Regions from separate parts of the Bradyrhizobium elkanii USDA 76 genome, predicted to be linked through region 2. Evidence: riboswitches for the same ligand, from Rfam matches in the RefSeq annotation. Region 2 holds a riboswitch; the other holds the start of a gene.
The links. A riboswitch is a leader RNA that binds a small molecule or an ion and turns the genes downstream of it on or off. The one in region 2 is predicted to bind glycine.
Positions count from the first base shown of each region.

Region 1: linked by a shared signal. The riboswitch ahead of gcvT (glycine cleavage system aminomethyltransferase GcvT) and the one ahead of JEY66_RS18700 (D-amino acid dehydrogenase) in region 2 are both predicted to bind glycine.

Region 1 covers NZ_CP066356.1:3,713,865-3,720,752, forward strand. Annotated here, with positions in the region: gene gcvP (aminomethyl-transferring glycine dehydrogenase) at 33-2,921, opposite strand; gene gcvH (glycine cleavage system protein GcvH) at 2,944-3,309, opposite strand; gene gcvT (glycine cleavage system aminomethyltransferase GcvT) at 3,330-4,475, opposite strand; glycine riboswitch at 4,617-4,705, opposite strand; gene alaS (alanine--tRNA ligase) at 4,908-6,888, shown strand, end outside.
Region 2 covers NZ_CP066356.1:3,879,020-3,885,907, reverse strand. Annotated here, with positions in the region: tRNA gene JEY66_RS18715 (tRNA-Leu) at 1-8, shown strand, start outside; gene JEY66_RS18710 (ABC transporter substrate-binding protein) at 573-2,192, opposite strand; gene JEY66_RS18705 (M20/M25/M40 family metallo-hydrolase) at 2,458-3,588, shown strand; glycine riboswitch at 3,680-3,786, shown strand; glycine riboswitch at 3,790-3,904, shown strand; gene JEY66_RS18700 (D-amino acid dehydrogenase) at 3,970-5,328, shown strand; gene JEY66_RS18695 (ABC transporter permease) at 5,489-6,430, shown strand; gene JEY66_RS18690 (ABC transporter permease) at 6,434-6,888, shown strand, end outside.

The DNA.
Region 1 (6,888 bases), 170 kb from region 2:
ATGCTTCGATGTCCGGATGAGGCGCGCCCCGGCTACTCCGCCGCCTGCGCGTAGTCCTCGACCGGCGGGCATGAGCACACCAGGTTGCGGTCGCCATAGACGTTGTCGACGCGGCCGACCGGGCTCCAGTATTTGTCGGAACGCGACACGCCGGCCGGGAAGCAGCCCTCGGCGCGGGTGTAGGCCCGGTTCCAGGCATCGTCGGCGATGTCGTGGACGGTGTGCGGCGCGTGGCGCAGCGGCGAGGCCTCGACCTTCCAGCGGCCCTTCTCGATCTCCGCGATTTCGTCGCGGATCGCGATCATGGCGTCGCAGAAGCGGTCGATCTCGAACTTCGATTCCGATTCCGTCGGTTCGATCATCAGCGTGCCCGCCACCGGGAAGCTCATGGTCGGCGCGTGGAAGCCGTAATCGATCAGGCGTTTCGCGATGTCGTCGACGGTGACGCCGCTGGTCGTCTTGAGCGGCCGCGGATCGACGATGCACTCATGCGCAACGCGGCCGCGCTCGTTGCGGTACAGCACCGGGAAGTGCGGCTGCAGCCGTGCGGCGATGTAGTTGGCATTGAGGATCGCGATCTCGGTCGCCCGCGTGAGGCCTTCGCCGCCCATCATCAGGATGTAGATGTAGGAGATGGTCAGGATCGACGCCGAGCCGAACGGCGCGGCCGACACCGGGCCGATGGCGTGCGCCGTCGTGCCGTCGGTTGCGGGATGGCGATTCTCAGGATGACTTGGCAGATAAGGCGCAAGATGCGCCTTCACGCCGATCGGGCCCATGCCCGGGCCGCCGCCGCCATGCGGGATGCAGAAGGTCTTGTGCAAATTGAGATGGCTGACATCGGCGCCGTAATCGCCGGGCCGCGAGAGTCCGACCTGCGCGTTCATGTTGGCGCCGTCGAGATAGACCTGGCCGCCATGCGCATGCACGACGTCGCAGATCTCGCGGATATGCTCCTCGAACACGCCGTGGGTCGACGGATAGGTGATCATGACCGCCGCAAGGTTGGCGGAGTGCTTCTCGGCCTTGGCGCGGAGATCATTGACGTCGACGTCGCCGCGCGCATCGCACGCCACAACCACGACCTCCATGCCGACCATCGCGGCCGAGGCCGGGTTGGTGCCGTGCGCAGAGGAGGGGATCAGGCACACCTTGCGGTGCGGCTCGCCGCGCGCCAAGTGATAGCCCCGGATCGCCAGCAGTCCGGCATATTCGCCCTGTGCGCCGGAATTCGGCTGCAGCGAGACCGCGTCATAGCCGGTGATGTCGCACAGCCACTGCTCCAGCCGCTTGAACAGCGCGTGATAGCCTTTGGCCTGATCCGGGGGCGCGAACGGATGCAGATTGCCGAACGCCGGCCAGGTCAGCGGGATCATCTCGGTGGTGGCGTTGAGCTTCATCGTGCAGGAGCCGAGCGGGATCATCGCGCGGTCGAGCGCGAGGTCGCGATCGCTGAGCTTGCGCATGTAGCGCAGCAGCTCGGTCTCGGAACGATGCGTATTGAACACCGGATGGGTGAGGAAGGCGCTCGAGCGCCGCAGATCCTTCGGCAGCGCCTCGTGCGCGCCGGCCTCGATCTCGGCATAGCTGAGCTTGCCGCCGAACACGCGCCACACCGCCTCGACCGTCTCCGGCGTCGAGGTCTCGTCGAGCGCGATGCCGAGCGTGGTCGCGCCGATGCGCAGATTGATCCGCTCCGCCAGCGCGCGGGTGACGAGCTCGATCTGCCTGGCGCCGGCCTCGACGGTCACGGTGTCGAAGAACGCTTCGCTGGTCGGCGCAAAGCCGAGCTTGCGCAGGCCGGCGGCAAGCACGGTGGCGCGGCGATGCACGCTGCGTGCGATATGGGTCAGGCCCTCGGGACCGTGATAGACCGCATACATCGAGGCGATCACGGCGAGCAGCACCTGCGCGGTGCAGATGTTCGAGGTCGCCTTCTCGCGGCGGATATGCTGCTCGCGGGTCTGCAGCGCGAGGCGATAGGCGGGCTGCCCGCGCGAATCCACCGAGAGGCCGACGATGCGGCCGGGCAGCGAGCGCTTCAGCGTGTCGCGCACCGCCATATAGGCGGCGTGCGGTCCGCCGTAACCCATCGGCACGCCGAACCGCTGCGCCGAGCCGATCGCGATGTCGGCGCCGAGCTCGCCGGGCGAGGTGAGCAGCGTCAGCGACAGCAGGTCCGCCGCGACGATCGCAAGCGCGCCCTTGGCGCGCAGCGACGCAATGGCAGGCTTGAGGTCGCGCACCGCACCCGATGTTCCCGGATACTGCAGCAGCGCGCCGAGCACATCGGCGTTGTCGAGCTCGGTCAGGGGATCGCCGACGACCAGCGCCCAGCCCAGCGGCGCGGCGCGCGTGCGCATCACCGCCAGCGTCTGCGGATGCACCTCCTTGTCGACGAAGAACACCTTTGCCTTGACCTGCGAGTGGCGCTCGGCGAGCGCCATCGCCTCCGCCGCTGCGGTCGCCTCGTCGAGCAGCGAGGCGTTGGCGACGTCGAGCCCGGTGAGGTCGCAGATCATGGTCTGGAAGTTGAACAGCGCTTCGAGCCGGCCCTGGCTGATCTCCGGCTGGTACGGCGTATAGGCAGTGTACCAGGCCGGGTTCTCCAAAATGTTGCGCTGGATCACCGCGGGCAAAATGGTGCCGGAATAGCCTTGGCCGATCAGCGAGGTGAACACCTGGTTCTGCGCGGCGAGCTCGCTCATATGCGCGAGCGCCTCGGTCTCGCTCAGCGCCCGGCCGAGATCGAGCGGCGCCTTCTGCCGGATCGAGGCCGGCAGCGTCTCATTCATCAGCGCCTGCAGGCTCGCGGCGCCGACCGTCTCGAGCATCGCGTTGATGTCGCGCGGCGACGGTCCGATGTGGCGGCGGACGAAATCGGTGGCGGCTTCGTTGATCGGCTTGAAGGGCGCGTTCATGGGTGATCCTCGGGGTGATCCTTTAGGCGGTGTGCGCGGCGTAGGCGGCCTCATCCATCAGGCCGCCGAGCTCGCCCTTGTCGGCAATCTTCATCTTGAAGAACCAGGCCTTGCCGCCTGCGTCCGAATTGACCAGCGCGGGCTCGGCGGCGAGCGCGTCGTTGACCTCGACCACCTCGCCGGTGATCGGCGCGTAGACGTCGGAGGCGGCCTTGACGGATTCGACGACCGCGGCGGCCTCGGCCTTCTTCAGGCTGCGGCCGACCTTGGGCAGTTCGACGAACACGACGTCGCCGAGCTGCGACTGCGCATAGTCGGTGATGCCGATCGTGGCGACGTCGCCCTCGATGCGGAGCCATTCGTGGTCGGACGTGTACAGCGTCGTCATGGGGATCGATCCTTTGGCGTTTAGCGTTTGTAGGTATTGGGGACGAAGGGCGTTGCCGCGACCTTCAGGGGCAGCCGCTGGCCTCGCACTTCGGCGAAAACGGTGGTGCCGGCCGTGGAAAGGGCGGTAGGCAGATAGCCCATCGCGACCGGCGCATTGAGGCTCGGGCCGAAGCCGCCCGAGGTCACCTTGCCGATCTGCTCGGTCGAGGCGGCATCGGCGAACAATGCCGCGCCTTCGCGCACCGGGGCGCGGCCGTCGGGCTTCAGGCCGACCCGCCGGCGCCCGGCGCCATCTGCGAATTGCGCGAGAATCTTGTCGGCGCCCGGGAAGCCGCCGGCGCGGGCGCCGCCGCTGCGGCGAACCTTCTGCACCGACCATTCCAGCGCGCCTTCGACCGGCGTCGTCGTGGTGTCGATGTCATGGCCATAGAGGCACAGCCCGGCTTCGAGCCGCAGGCTGTCGCGCGCGCCGAGGCCGATCGGCAACACGTCGGGATTGTCGAGCAGCGCGGTGACCAGGGCTTCCGCCTTGTCCGCGGGCACCGAGATCTCGAAGCCGTCCTCGCCGGTATAGCCGGAGCGCGAGACGAAGCAGTCGATGTCGGCGACGCGGCGCGGACCGGCGTCCATGAATTTCATCGAACTGACATCTGGACAAAGTTTCGCCAGCGCCGATTCGGCTTTCGGCCCCTGCAGCGCGATCAGCGCGCGGTCGGCCAGCGCCACGATCTCGCAGCTATCGGAGAGATGCGCGCGCAGATGCGCCTCGTCCTCTTCCTTGCAGGCGGCGTTGACCACCAGGAACAGGTGATCGCCGAAATTCGCCACCATCAGGTCGTCGAGCAGGCCGCCCTCGTTGTTGGTGAACTGAGCGTAGCGCTGCCGTCCCGGCGCGATGCCAACGATGTCCTGCGGCACCAGTTTCTCCAGCGCGAGCGCCGCGTCGGCGACCTTGCCGGATTTGGCCTTCAGCACCAGCTGGCCCATGTGCGACACGTCGAACAGGCCGGCTTCCTTGCGGGTGTGCAGATGCTCCTTCAACACGCCGGCCGCATATTGCACCGGCATGTCGTAGCCGGCGAACGGCACCATCTTGGCGCCGCGCGCAAGGTGCAGCGCGTGCAGCGGGGTCTGTTTCAGCGGGGAAGTTTCGCTTGCAAGCATCACAGGGCCCTCGCGGTTCCCGTCGGGGACCTATTTCCCCTTGAGAAACCTGCAGAAAGCCCCATCTGTCGCTGTGCCTGAGAGTATTATCCCGTCGGCGGACGCATCGGGGCGAACCCCAGCGTCTCTTTCCAGATGTCAGACGTCACGCGGTCCTTTTGCCTGAGAGTTTCCGGGGCGGTTGCTCCTTCGGCGCCGGCGGTAAGGCCGGTCTCTCCCGACGTGACTAGGTATAGGTAGGTAGAAAACACGGCGCCACCAAGACTGTCAACGCAGCTGCAGCAACTATCCAATGGGCTTTGTGCTGCCGCGGCAAGCCCATGATCCGCCTGCACAGTTTCTGGACACCGCAGCTGGCAATGTCTAAAAGCGTTCGGCCGGAAAATGACGCCTTTTTGCGGCTGGCCGGCCCCTTTTTCCGATTGGATGAACATGAGCAGCGTCAACGACATCAGGTCGACATTTCTGAACTTCTTCAAGGAGAACGGGCACGAGATCGTGGCCTCGTCGCCGCTGGTTCCGCGCAACGACCCGACCTTGATGTTCACCAATGCCGGCATGGTGCAGTTCAAGAACGTCTTCACCGGCGTCGAGAAGCGCTCCTATCAGCGCGCCACGACGTCGCAGAAGTGCGTGCGCGCCGGCGGCAAGCATAACGACCTCGACAATGTCGGCTACACCGCGCGCCATCTCACCTTCTTCGAGATGCTCGGCAACTTCTCGTTCGGCGATTACTTCAAGGAGCGCGCGATCGAGCTCGCCTGGAATCTAATCACCAAGGATTTCGGGCTGAAGAAGGACAAGCTGCTGGTCACCGTCTACCACACCGACGACGAGGCGGCCGGCTACTGGAAGAAGATCGCGGGCTTCTCGGACGACCGCATCATCCGCATCCCGACCTCGGACAATTTCTGGGCGATGGGCGACACCGGCCCGTGCGGTCCGTGCTCCGAGATCTTCATCGACCGTGGCGAGCACATCTGGGGCGGCCCTCCGGGCAGCCCGGAGGAGGATGGCGATCGCTTCCTCGAATTCTGGAACCTCGTGTTCATGCAGTACGAGCAGGTGACGAAGGAGGAGCGCGTGGCGCTGCCGCGTCCCTCGATCGACACCGGCATGGGGCTGGAGCGCATGGCCTGCATCCTGCAGGGCGTCGAGAGCGTGTTCGAGACCGATCTGTTCCGTAACCTGATCGATGCGGCGGCGTCGGCCCTCGGCCACGGGCCGAGCGAGCAGAACCTGGCCTCGTACCGCGTGATTGCGGATCATCTGCGCTCGTCGGCGTTCCTGATCACCGACGGCGTGCTGCCGTCGAACGAGGGCCGCGGCTACGTGCTGCGCCGGATCATGCGCCGTGCGATGCGCCATGCGCAGCTCTTGGGCGCGAGCGAGCCGCTGATGCATCGCCTGGTCTGGGCGCTGGTCCGCGAGATGGGCCAGGCCTATCCGGATCTGGTCCGCGCCGAGAAGCTGATCGAGGAGACGCTGCGGCTGGAGGAGACGCGCTTCCGCAAGACGCTGGCGCGCGGCCTGTCGATCCTCGACGAGAAGAGCGCCGGCCTCAAGAAGGGCGACATGTTCGACGGCGACACCGCGTTCACGCTGTACGACACCTACGGCTTCCCGCTCGATCTGACGCAGGACGCGCTGAAGTCGCGCGGCATCAGCGTCGACCAGGCGTCGTTCACCGACGCGATGGAGCGGCAGCGCGTGAAGGCGCGCGCCTCCTGGGCAGGTTCGGGCGAGGCGGCGAGCGAGGCGATCTGGTTCCCGCTGCGCGAGAAGCTCGGCGCGACCGAATTCCTCGGCTACGAGACCGAGAGCGCGGAAGGCGCGGTGACGGCGCTGATCAAGGACGGCGCCGAGGTCGAGAGCCTGAACGCCGGCGAGAGCGGCGCGATCGTGCTGAACCAGACCCCGTTCTACGGCGAGTCCGGCGGCCAGGTCGGCGATACCGGCGTGCTGACCGGCGAGGGCGTCAAGTTCCGCGTCTCCGACACGCAGAAGAAGGCCGGCGATCTGTTCGTGCATCTTGGCACGGTGGAGCAGGGCACGCTCGGCGTCGGCACCGCACTGCAGCTCGAGGTCGATCACAGCAGGCGCTCATCGATCCGCGCCAACCATTCGGCGACGCATCTGTTGCACGAGGCGCTGCGCCAGGTCCTCGGCGATCACATCGCCCAGCGCGGCTCGCTGGTCACGCCGGACCGGCTGCGCTTCGACTTCGTGCATCCGAAGCAGATCACACCGGAAGAACTAGCCCGGATCGAGGACATCGCCAACGATGTCGTGCTGGAGAATGACGAGGTCACGACCCGGGTCATGGGCGTCGACGATGCCCGTGAGGCCGGCGCCCGCGCGCTGTTCGGCGAGAAGTACGGCGATGAGGTTCGCGTCGTGTCGATGGGCAAGG
Region 2 (6,888 bases):
CCGCACCAACCTTCGCATGCCGTGCGCACCCGAGCGGGCCAGCGTCGTGTTTTCCGGCTGTGGCGCAGTTCACACGCCGCGGTCGCTGACTGTCGTAGTCTTACCCGCATTGGAAATTCCGGCCGCGCATTTTCGCGGCTGTTGCATTGTGAAATCAATTTGGTCGGAGATAGGCGATGGAGATTGCAAACTGCAATCGGATTGCGAAGAACAATCGGATTGCGACCGGCATCGGACCGACGCAGCTCACGAGCCTGTCGAGCCCGAGCAGCATGAGACCAGACCACGGCGACTAGCGGTCGCCCGTTCGGAACCCGTGCCCTGCGTATTCGTTGTCATGCCGCAATTGGAGCATGACGATGCCGAACGACGATCCATCCGCGCAGCGCGCAACCGACCAACCCGATCAGCGCAAGGAGCGCCCCTCCCCGCCGCACAGCGCGCCACCAGGCGGGCCACCGCTTAGCGACGGACTGGAGCAGCTTCGCGACAGCCACACCTGACAAGCGACAGCGCGAAAAGAAAATGGCCGGGACAAGTCCCGGCCATTTGTTTTGCGTCAAGCCGCAAGCTTACTCGGACTTGTCGATGTTCCAGAAGATCGGCGTTGCCGGGCCGTCGAGCACGCCGGTGAGCGACTTCCGCCATGCGCTCGGAATGGTGTACTGGCCGAGCGGAACGTAGATCACCTGATCGTAGGCCTCGGTCTGGATTTCCGCGGCGATCTTCTTCTTTTCCTCGGCCGAGCCGGCGCGTGCGAACTTGTCACGCAGCTCCTCGATCTTCGCGTCTTCGGCCCAGCCGAACCAGCCGCCATTCTTGCCGCGACCGGTGATCGACGCGTTGACGATCGGATCGGAGACGTCGGCCGCGACCCAGTTGGTGAAGAACATGTTCCAGCCGCCTTCCTTCGGCGGCTTCTGGCTGGCGCGGCGGGTCACCACGGTCTGCCAGTCGGTGGCCTGCAGGTCGACCTTGAAGCCGGCCTCGCGCAACTGCTGCGCAGCCACGACCGGCTGGGCCTTCAACGTCGTGACGTCGCCCGGTGCCATGATCACCACGGGGGTGCCGTCATAACCGGACGCGGCGAGCGCCTTCTTGGCTTCCGCCAGGCCGTTGCCCTTCACCAGCGTTTCGGCCCCGACGTCGGTCTCGAGCGGCGTGCCGCAGACGAAGAAAGCGCCGCAGATCCTCTGGTACTTGGCGTTGCCGACCAGCGCGTCGAGCACGTCCTTCTGGTTCATCGCCAGGAACGCAGCCCGGCGCACCTTCGGATTGTCGAACGGCGGATAGAGGAAGTTCATGCGTCCGAGGGTCTGGAAGCCGAACTTGTTCAGGACGTCGATCTTGAGATCCGGATTGGCTTCGAGCACCGGCAGCATGTCGAACGGAAGGTTCTCCATGAAATCGATGTCGCCGGATTGCAACGCGTTCACCGCGGTCTGCGCATCGGCCATCGTGACCCACTCGACGCGGTCGACCTTGACCACCTTGCCGCCCGCGGTCCAGCTCGCCGGCTCCTTGCGCGGCACGTAGTCCTTGTTCTTCTCATAGACCGCCTTCACGCCCGGCTGGAATTCCGCCTGCACGAATTTGAACGGTCCGGAGCCGATCTGTTCCGGGATCGGCTTGTCCGGCGGCGTCTCGGCAAGACGCTTCGGCATCATGAACGGCACGCGCGACGACGGCTTGCCGATCGATTCCAGCACGAGGCCGTAGGGTTCCTTCAGCTTCAGCGTGATGGTCTTGGCGTCGGTCGCCTCCAGGCTCGCGACGAAGTCCATCAGCTTCTGGCCCATGCCGTCGACCTTGCCCCAACGCTGCAGCGAGGCGACGCAGTCTTCCGCGGTGACCGGCGCGCCGTCGTGCCACTTCAGGCCGTCGCGAAGCGTGAACGTGTAGGTCAGCTTGTCGTCGGAGACCTTCCAGTCCGCCATCTGCGGCTGGATCTTGAAATTGGAATCCGTCGCCAGCAGCGTGTCATAGATCATGTAGCCATGATCGCGGGTGATGTAGGCCGTGGTCATGATCGGATCGATGACGCGCAGATCCGAATGCATCACCGCGGTGATGGTCTTGCCCGCGGCCATCGCCTGCGGTGCGAATGACAATTCCTGCGGCGCGAACGACAGCGCGAGCGCCGTCAACGCGGCCGCTAGCGTGCGGTGTTTCCAACGCGAGATAGGGAACATGCAAACTCTCCTGACGTGTAACTGGTCAAAGCCGGCTTATTCGTTATGCACGCGGTTCGTTATTTAGGCGAACTAACATGCTGTATGGCTTGTGAAATCGAGACTTGCACCAAGCGCCAAGCGCGTCAATCGGTTTCAGGCCGCATCGGACGTACACAAACGAATGAGGCCGCACGCCAGATTTTGGCTTTACAAAATCGTCGGCTGAGATTTTCGTAACGCGCGCGCGATGCCGGCGCCGTCAGAACAACAAGAGAGAACAACGATGAACCCAGCCAATCTCCCCTTTGATTCCGAAACGATGCTGCAGGGCCTGCGCAGCTGGGTGGAATGCGAAAGCCCGACCTGGGACGCCGCCGCGGTCGAGCGCATGCTCGATCTCGCCGCCCGCGAGATGGCGATCATGGGTGCGACGATCGAGCGCATCGCCGGACGCCAGGGCTTCGCGGGCTGCGTCCGCGCCCGTTTCCCCCATCCGAAACAGGGCCAGCCCGGCATCCTGATCGCCGGCCATCTGGACACCGTTCACCCGGTCGGCACCATCGAGAAGCTGAAGTGGCGGCGCGAAGGCAACAAGTGCTTCGGGCCGGGCATCTTCGACATGAAGGGCGGCAACTACCTGTCGATCGAGGCGATCAGGCAATTGGCGCGCGCCTCCTTCACCACGCCGCTGCCGATCACGGTGCTGTTCACCCCCGATGAAGAGGTCGGCACGCCGTCGACGCGCGACATCATCGAGGCGGAAGCCGCGCGCAACAAATACGTGCTGGTGCCGGAGCCCGGCCGCCCGAACAACGGCGTCGTCACCGGCCGCTATGCGATCGCGCGCTTCAATCTGGAAGCCACGGGCAAGCCCAGCCATGCCGGTGCAACGCTGTCTTCCGGGCGTTCCGCGATCCGCGAGATGGCGCGGCAGATCATCGCCATCGACGGCATGACCACCGAGGACTGCACCTTCTCGGTCGGCATCGTGCATGGCGGCCAGTGGGTCAATTGCGTCGCGACGACCTGCACCGGCGAAGCGCTCAGCATGGCCAAGCGCCAGGCCGATCTCGATCGTGGCGTCGAGCGCATGCTGGCACTGTCGGGTACCGCCAACGACGTCACCTTCAAGGTGACGCGCGGCGTCACGCGCCCGGTGTGGGAACCTGATGCGGGCACCATGGCGCTCTACGAAAAGGCAAAAGGCCTTGCGGCAGCGATGGGTCTCGATCTGCCGCACGGCAGCGCCGGCGGCGGCTCGGACGGCAACTTCACCGGCGCGATGGGCATCCCCACGCTCGACGGCCTCGGCGTTCGCGGCGCCGATGCGCATACGCTCAACGAGCACATCGAGGTCGACAGCCTCGCCGAACGCGGCCGCCTGATGGCGGCACTGCTGGCGACGCTGGACTGACATCGATTGCACTGCACAACACGTTGGCACTGCCGGATCGAAATTTAGCCTTGTCCATTTTTAAGGCTTCGCCTACGGTCCGGCCGTCCAACGCGACGATGCGGGAGAGATCGAAGCGACAACATTCGTGTTGTTGCCTTCGGCGCCGACGGAGCAACCGCCCCGGAAACTCTCAGGCAAAAGGACCGTATCGTCAGGACGATCTGGAGAGAGACGAACATGGCCGCACATCAAGGGCCGTGACGTCCACCGAAGGGGATAGTTCGCTTCTGGCCCCGGCCCGATGCGGATCAAGCTCTCAGGTACCGTGACAGATGGGGCGCCGATGCCGGTTTCACCGGTGGTTCGGCGACTCTAACCCACGGGAGCCTGACAACTATCATGCCACACATCGCGATCATCGGCGCCGGCATCACCGGCGTAACGACGGCCTATGCCCTGCTTGAACGCGGCTACAAGGTGACTGTCCTCGACAGGCATCGCTACGCCGCGATGGAAACCTCGTTCGCCAATGGCGGACAACTCTCCGCCAGCAACGCCGAAGTCTGGAACAGCGCTGCGACCATCCTCAAGGGGCTGCGCTGGATGCTCAGAAGCGACGCGCCGCTGCTGATGAACCCGAAGCCGAGCTGGCACAAATATTCCTGGATCGGCGAGTTCGTAGGCCACATCACGCGCTATCGCGGCAACACCATCGAGACCACGAAGCTCGCCATCGAAGCGCGCAAGCATCTGTTCTCGATCGCAGAGCGCGAGAATATCGCCTTCGATCTCGAGCGCCGCGGCATCCTGCACGTCTATCACGACAAGGCCGGCTTCGAAGCCGGCCTCAAGGTCAACACGCTGCTGCAGCAGGGCGGGCTCGACCGCCGGCCGGTGACATCGGACGAAATCCGCGTCATCGAACCCGCGCTGCAGACGGCCTGCTATGGCGGTTTCTTCACGCCGTCGGACGCAACCGGCGATATCCACAAGTTCACCCGCGGCCTCGCCGACGCCTGCGTCCGCCGTGGCGCGAGCTTCGTCCATGAAGCCGACGTCGACACGATCGCACGCGGCGATGACGGCTTCCGCATCGGCTGGAACGAAGCTGCTTCACATGAAGCTGCGGTCGCGACGCGGCATCAATTGCAAGCGGACGGGATCGTGATTTGCGCAGGCGTGGCGAGCCGCCACTTCGCCAGCCTGCTCAACGACCGCGTCAATGTCTATCCGGTGAAGGGCTATTCGATCACGGTGCAGCTCGATGCGCCACAAAGCCGGAACGCCGCCCCAACCGTCAGCCTGCTCGATGAAGCTGCGAAGATCGTCACCAGCCGGCTCGGCGCCGACCGCTTCCGCGTCGCCGGCACCGCCGAGTTCAACGGCTTCAACCGCGACATTCGCGCCGACCGCATTCAACCGCTGGTGGACTGGGTGCGGCATCATTTCCCAGAGATCGATACGTCGAAAGTCGTGCCATGGGCGGGCCTGCGCCCGATGATGCCGAACATGATGCCGGTGGTTCGCGCCGGACGGATTCCGGGCGTGTTCTACAACACGGGTCACGGTCATCTCGGCTGGACGCTGTCGGCGGCGACGGCGCAGATGGTGGCCCAGGCGATCGACGATTGGCGCGACCTCGACACGCCGCCGATGGCGCCGTCGTTCGGTGCCGGGCTCGACGTGCCTGCCAACGCGCGCAAAGCTGAAATCAATCCACCTTCCAGTGGACTGCTTCGAACTTCACCGGAGGAATAATCGCGGCCCACAGGACTGATTAGCTGCACCGCAAAATCCGCAGCACCGATGGCATGGGACTTGCTCAAGTTCTACCGTGAGTCTGCTACCATCTGTGCTACGGTCTGGTGTGCAACGGTCCCGCTGGGGACTTCATCGACCACAACCCAACGGATCAAATTTGCTCGGATATCTGCTTCGCCGCATCCTCGCCGCCATTCCCGTGATGGGCGTGGTGGCTCTGTTCGTGTTCCTGTTGCTGCGGCTGACGCCGGGCGACCCGGCCGCCATCCTCGCCGGCGACAACGCGACGCCCGAACAGCTCGAACGTATCAGGACCTCGCTTGGTCTGAACGAGCCGATCTACATCCAGTTCTATACCTGGGTCGCCAAGTTGCTGCACGGCGACCTCGGCGTCTCCCTGATCTCGAACAAGCCGATCCTCGAGATGATCGGCCCGCGTCTCGAGCCGTCGATCTCGGTCGCGCTGGCCACCATCATCCTCTCGATCCTGGTGGCGGTGCCGCTCGGCGTGATCGCGGCGTGGAAACACGGCACCTGGATCGACCGCTTCGTGATGGGACTGTCGGTGCTCGGCTTCTCGGTGCCGGTATTCGTGATCGGCTATGTGCTGATCCAGATCTTTGCGATCGATCTGCGCTGGGTTCCAGTACAGGGCTTCAAGAGCATCTCGGCCGGCTTCGGCCCGTTCTTCGAGCGCATCATCCTGCCGACCTGCACCCTCTCCTTCATCTACGTCGCGCTGATCGCGCGCATGACGCGGGCCTCGATGCTCGACGTGCTCGGAGAGGATTACGTGCGCACCGCGCGGGCCAAGGGCATCGGCGAGACCGGCGTGCTGCTGCGCCACGCGCTGCGCAACGCGGCCGTGCCGGTCATCACGGTGATCGGTTCCGGCTTCGCGCTGTTGATCTCCGGGGTCGTCGTCACCGAAAGCGTGTTCAACCTGCCCGGCATCGGCCGCCTCACCGTCGATGCGGTGCTGGCGCGCGACTATCCGGTGATCCAGGCGATGATCCTCTTGACGTCGGGTATCTATGTCGCGGTCAATCTGTTGATCGACCTCGCCTACACCCTGCTCGATCCTCGTATCCGGTACTGAGCAATGGCGATCGAAACCCTTCCCGAATCCTCTATTCCCGTTACCCGGCCGTTCCGCGTCAAGTTCGGCTTCCTCACGTCGACGCCGATCATCGCAGTTGCGACGATCTGCCTCGCCCTCATCATCCTGATGGCGATCTTCGCGCCGCTGCTTGCGCCGCACGATCCCCTGCTACTGACGCCGTCGCAGCGGCTGAAGCCGTCGAGCGCGCAATATCTGCTCGGCACCGACGCCTATGGCCGCGACCTGTTGTCGCGCATCATCTACGGCGCACGGATCTCGCTGGTGATCGGGCTCGGCGCCGCCGTCTGCTCGATCGCCATCGGGCTTCTGATCGGCCTCGTCGCCGGCTTCTTCCGCTGGGTCGACGCGGTGCTGATGCGCGTGATGGACGGCTTGATGGCGATCCCTGCCATCCTGCTCGCGATCGCCGTGGTGTCGCTGTCGGGCGCCAGCAT